Regions from separate parts of the Lacticaseibacillus boliensis genome, predicted to be linked through region 2. Evidence: riboswitches for the same ligand, from Rfam matches in the RefSeq annotation. Region 2 holds a riboswitch; the other holds the start of a gene.

Region 1 (3,113 bases), on a different contig from region 2:
TCCAGGGGAGAAGGCTGTATCCGTTTCTGGTGATGGTGGCTTCTTATTTTCAAGCCAAGAACTTGAAACAGCTGTGCGCCTGCACGCCAACATCGTGCACATCATCTGGAACGATGGCCACTACGACATGGTTAAATTCCAAGAAGAGATGAAATACGGTCAGTCCGCCGGTGTCGACTTTGGCCCTGTCGATTTTGTGAAATATGCGGAAAGCTTCGGCGCCAAAGGCTTGCGTGTCGAAAAGCCGACAGATCTGGGCAAGGTTTTGGACGAAGCATTTGCCACCGAGGGCCCCGTTGTCGTCGACATTCCAGTCGATTATTCCGACAACTTGAAGCTCAGCCAGACCATGTTGGAAGACCAGTTCTAACAGGTAGATACAGCCGGAGAGCATGTGTTTTTCTTAACAAGATACCGATATCTTGCGGGTTTTAACCGATTTTTATGTACTATAAACAGCCTGTATACATCAACAGTGCAACAGTTTTTAAAAATTGTTGCACTTTTGCTTGGGTTGGGCGTATAATGAAGCCATTCAATTCTTAGGAGGGACAATCATGAGTTCATTGTTATTCCAACATGGTACTTTAGCCAATCTCGTGCCAGGTTTATTCGCAGGGACACTCACTATTGGGGAGTTAATGCGTCATGGTGATACTGGTATTGGCACCTTAGCTGGACTCGACGGCGAGCTTGTGATCCTCGACGGCGTCGTCTACCAAGTGGCTTCCAGTGGTAAGATCCGGGTCGTTGATCCTGATGAAAAGGTGCCGTTTGCTAATGTGCATTACGCACATTTTGAAGACGCCCAACAAATTACGAACGTCAGTGACGCTGACATCCGCCCAACGATTGTCAACGCGTTGCGGACCAAGAACACCTTCGCTGGCGTCAAGATGCACGGCCACTTCAGTTATGTGCAGACGCGGGTCGTTTGTGCCCAAACCGCACCATATCCAACGTTGCGCCAGACTGCTGAAGCTCAGGCGATGTTTGATACCACTGATGTTACTGGGACAGTTGTGGGTTATTATTCCCCACAACTGTATGCCGGGGTTTCCGCACCAGGATTCCACCTGCATTTCTTGAGTGACGACCACAAATTTGGCGGCCATCTGTTGAAGATGGATGTCGAATCGGCGGATCTCGCGTTGCAAACCTTCTCGGATTTGCGATTGCATCTGCCTGTAGAAGATCAAGATTTCCAACGGGAAGACCTCGAAGGCAACAAAATCGTCGAGGATATCCGGATGGCTGAGAAATAAGTGAGAACCAAATGAGAGCCGCTGGCGTAAGCCGGCGGCTTTTTGGTATACTGCTTGCAGTGTGCCATAACGGCACGAAAACGTGATATTAGAGGTCGCACGGGCCATCAGTCGAGTGTCGGGACTAGCTGTCGCTAGGAGGAACGCATTCAAAAGGGGATCGTGCCGAAAGTCTTTTGCAGCGACAGTACAAAAGGCTTGGGTCAAGTTGGAATACGACTTGAACTGTCGCCAATCGGCGGGGTGCTAATCAGTCTGTGTCTTTCAGCGCGCATTGGCCTTAGCAATGCGCGTTTTTGTGCTTTCTGGCACGGTAGGACCTGAAGTGAAAGGAAGCGCAATAGTGGCAAAACAGGAACATACTCAGGTGAGTCGGTCATTAAAGACCCGGCACCTGTCGATGATCGCTCTTGGTGGTTCGATCGGGACTGGCTTATTCGTTGCCAGCGGCAGTGCCATCGCGACTGCCGGACCTGGTGGGGCGATCCTCGCTTATATCGGCATCGGGATCATGGTCTTCTTCTTGATGACCAGTCTGGGTGAAATGGCAACTTATATCCCGGTTTCCGGGAGCTTTTCAGAATACGCGAGTCGCTTTGTCGACCCAGCGGTGGGCTTTGCCTTAGGGTGGAACTATTGGTTCAACTGGGCGATCACGGTGGCGGTTGATGTTGCCACGACCGCTATCGTCATGCATTTTTGGTTGCCGGCGGTACCGGGTTGGATCTTTTCGCTCGGATTTTTGGCGTTGATTTTCTTGATCAACATCATCTCGGTGCGATCGTTTGGCGAAACCGAGTATTGGCTGTCGCTGATCAAAGTCATCACCGTCATCGTTTTCTTGGCTGTCGGGATCATGACGATCGTCGGGATCCTCGGAGGCAAGCCGATCGGGCTGCATAATTACACCTTCAAGGCCGCGCCGTTTGTCGGCGGCTGGCCGGCGACGCTGTCAGTGTTTGTGGTTGCTGGGTTCTCGTTTCAAGGGACAGAGCTGATCGGGATTACCGCCGGCGAGTCCGAGACGCCTGAAACCAGTATTCCCAAGGCGATTAAGCAGGTGTTTTGGCGGATCTTGCTGTTTTATATCCTCGCTATCGCCGTCATTGCGGCCATTATTCCGTACACCAGCCCGAATCTTTTAGGCGCCAGCGCCCAAGACGTGGCCATCTCACCGTTCACACTGGTATTCAAACGTATCGGCTTGGCAGGTGCGGCGAGTGTCATGAACGCCGTGATCTTGACGTCGGTGATCTCCAGCGCCAACTCGGGGATGTACGCGTCGACGCGGATGCTGTGGGCGATGGGCAACTCTGGTTTTGCCCCGCGGATCTTTGGCAAAACGAACCGCCGCGGCGTGCCGCTACCGGCATTGCTGGCAACCACCGCAGTTGGGGCGTTGACGTTTTTGTCCAGCATCATGGGGCCAAGCGTCTACCAACTGCTGGTCGCCGCAAGCGGCCTCACAGGCTTTCTCGCGTGGCTTGGCATCGCTGTATCCCATTACCGCTTCAGGCGTGCTTTCGTCGCTCAGGGGCACTCTCTGGACGAATTAGTGTACCATGCGAAGTGGTTCCCGATCGGACCCCTGTTGGCGATCGTCATGAGCCTGGTCATGATCTTAGGTCAAGATATCTCCAGTGTGACCCATTTTGCCTGGGGCCGACTATTAGTTTCGTATATGTCGATCCCGTTATTCATCGTATTGTTGGTCTGGTATAAGGTCAAACACAAGACACATCTGATCCCGTTGGCTGAAGTCGATCTGACGCCGCATCGAGATCACCGTAATTAACCAGTGATTGTCGAAGTTTAAACACCAGTGATGCTTGATCTTACAGATCGGGC
Region 2 (3,113 bases):
GGAGATGATCCCGCCACGGATGATTTCAGAGATGTAAGCCCCGGTGTTGATCGACACGATCACTAAGGCCGCCATCGTTTTGTTCATGTTGATGCCAAAGGCCTGGGCGGCGCCGTAATACAACACGGCGGCCTGCACGATCATTGGCGTGCCTCGGAAGACTTCGATGTAGACGCTCAGCAGCCAGTTGATGAACCACTGGAGGCCACGCTTGCCTTTGGTCTTAGGCTTGGGAATGGTGCGGACGATGCCGACCAGCAAGCCGATGATGAAGCCGACGATCGTCCCGACTAAGGAGATCAACAGCGTCATGCCGGTGCCACGAAGCAACATCGGGCCGTATTGTTTCAAGATGCTGAGGAACCAGTTGCCTTGTTTGGAGGTGTCTGGCTGTACGGCGACGGCGGTGTTCATCAGCTTGTTGCGTTCCTTGGTCGAGATCTTGGCCAAGGTTGCGTTGATGGTGGCCTTGTCCGGATCGTTTTTGCGCAAGCCGATGGCGAGGTCGACGTCTTCCGGGCTGGTCTTGAAACCGTTAGCCTTGGAAAACTTCAGGTACTTCAGGTTCGGGTTAGCGTCTTGGGCAGTGATGCCTTCAGGAATTTCGGAGACATACCCGTCGATGGTGCCAGACTCCAATGCCACCCGCATTGCCGGGAAGTTGTTCATCGCTTCTTCTTTGACGACACCCTTCATCTGCTTGATGGCTTGATAATGGAAGGTCGACAGTTGCGCCGTGATCTTAGCGCCTTTGAAATCTTGAATGCTCTTCGCCTTGGCGAACTTGCTGTCGCGACGGACAACCACCGTCAGCTTCGAAGCATAGTAAGTATCGGTAAAGTCAATCGTCTTGCGGCGGTCAGGCGTTGGTGACATCCCGGCGATGATCGCGTCGATCTTGCCGGAAGTCAATGCAGGTGGGAGGCCATCCCAAGAGGTCTTGACCACGACCACCTTTTTGCCCAAGGCCTTGGCGACTTTCTTGGCCATCTGAACATCATAGCCGTTGGCGTAGTCGTGGGAGCCTTGAATTTTGACGGCGCCGTTAGCTGACGTCGACTGGGTCCAGTTGAACGGGGCGTACCCACATTCCATCCCGACTTTGAAGGTGCCGCTTGCCGAAACCGGCGTCGGCCGGCCGGCAACCGCCGCCGCTATCCCTATCATCATGGCTACCCCCAACAGGTAGTGCCACACTTTCTTCATAAGACATTGTCCTCCTTCGTGGTTTGGCGAGTGACGCGGTAAGGCGTCACGTTGCAATTGTTGTCGAGCTACGCGCTAAGTGCGCGTTGCTTCGCTCTTCACCGAAGGAATAGAGAGAACATTAAAGGGGATCGACCCTCAATTAAATAAAGGTCGATCCCCTGATTTCAGTAGTTAAAACCAGAATCATAGCGCTCCGCATTGCTGCGACAGTCTAAGCGATTTTCTCGCTTAGCCCAACCTGATGTGCGCCGAATCGCACAGGAGATTTCGGCGGGGATGCTTACGGCAACTTCATCGGGATTCAGCCCTCCGTTGCGTTCGTCACCACCCGCGACCTCTATTTCTTGGTGGATATTCATATGTCTTGTTGCGAGTATAGCGGATGCGCCTGCGTCCGTCAACGTATTATGGTGATCGATGATAAAACGTTTTCCCAAAAATAAAAACGTTTTATCGATTATTAACATCACAACTGTTTCCATAGCCCGTGAAAACAAAATCGCCAAAACGTCTCACATTTTCCAGTCTTAGATACGGCACAGCCCCACAATTCGAGAAAAATTTAACAAGAAAAGATTTCGCTGATGCCCGCTGGTATAGTCCTTTCATGAAAACGCTCAATTTTGCGTCAAGAAAGGGATTGCAAAAGCCCCGTGATAACGGCATACTAGCTCTTGGGGATTCATTTCGTGGGCAATTTCTGCACATTATTCTCATTATTCCGTGTAGAGGGACCCACACCCAAATATTATTTAGGAGGCGACAAACAATGGTCGGAATCATTCTTGCTAGTCACGGGCAATTCGCCGCTGGCATTAAGCAATCCGGTCAAATGATCTTCGGTGAGCAAGAGAAAGTCGAAGCTGTTACTTTCATGCCCAACGAAGGACCAGATGATCTGAAAGCACATCTTGAAGAAGCCATTGCGAAGTTCGATGCGGACGACGAAGTGTTGTTCCTAGTCGATCTGTGGGGCGGTTCACCATTCAACCAATCCAACGGTTTGTTCGAAGCACATAAGGACAAGTGGGCAATCGTTACAGGTCTGAACCTGCCGATGCTCATTGAAGCTTATGGCTCGCGTCTGTCGATGACCTCAGCACATGAGATTGCAGCACACTTGGTAGAAGCAGGACGTGACGGGGTCAAGATCAAGCCTGAATCGCTTGAACCAAAACCTGCTGCCGCAGCTGCACCAGCTGCCAAGGGTGGTAACGCTGGCCGTCCAGGCAGTCTCGAATACGTCCTTGCACGTATCGACTCTCGCCTGCTGCACGGACAAGTTGCAACGGCTTGGTCGAAGTCAGTTAAGCCAACGCGGATCATTGTTGTTTCTGACAACGTTGCTCGCGACAAGCTTAGAAAGCAATTGATCACCGATGCTGCTCCTGGTGGCATCCACGCGCATGTTGTTCCAGTTGATCAGATGATCAAGATCGCCAAAGACGACAAGCACTTTGGCGGTGAAAAAGCACTGCTATTATTCGAAAATCCTGAAGACGCGTTGCGTGCTGTCGATGGTGGTGTGCCACTGAAGGAAATCAACGTCGGTTCTATGGCGCATTCCGCAGGTAAGGTACAACCAAACAAAGTGTTGGCATTCGATCAAGAAGATATCGACACCTTCGGTAAGTTGAAGGCTAAGGGCATCAAGTTTGATGTTCGTAAGGTCCCAACCGATTCCGCAGAAAACATGGATAACATCTTGAAGAAGGCTCAAGACGCCTTGAACGCTGCCAAGTAGTGATTTAAGCGTTTTGCCGCTTGTTTATATTTTTACCCAGGAAAAAGGGAGGATACTACAATGTCTTTGAACTTCATTCAAATCATCCTAGTCCTCATCGTTGCGTTCCTGGCTGGGATGGAAGGGATTCTTGATGAATTCGAATTCCATCAACCAGTTG

The links. A riboswitch is a leader RNA that binds a small molecule or an ion and turns the genes downstream of it on or off. The one in region 2 is predicted to bind lysine.
Region 1: linked by a shared signal. The riboswitch ahead of ACYVRB_RS09710 (amino acid permease) and the one ahead of ACYVRB_RS11940 (ABC transporter permease subunit) in region 2 are both predicted to bind lysine.

The regions. Positions count from the first base shown of each region.
Region 1 covers NZ_BAAIHN010000022.1:34,033-37,145, forward strand. Annotated here, with positions in the region: gene alsS (acetolactate synthase AlsS) at 1-370, shown strand, start outside; gene budA (acetolactate decarboxylase) at 558-1,265, shown strand; lysine riboswitch at 1,347-1,522, shown strand; gene ACYVRB_RS09710 (amino acid permease) at 1,666-3,060, shown strand.
Region 2 covers NZ_BAAIHN010000035.1:15,244-18,356, forward strand. Annotated here, with positions in the region: gene ACYVRB_RS11940 (ABC transporter permease subunit) at 1-1,206, opposite strand, end outside; lysine riboswitch at 1,388-1,557, opposite strand; gene ACYVRB_RS11945 (mannose/fructose/sorbose PTS transporter subunit IIA) at 1,979-2,953, shown strand; gene ACYVRB_RS11950 (PTS mannose/fructose/sorbose transporter subunit IIC) at 3,014-3,113, shown strand, end outside.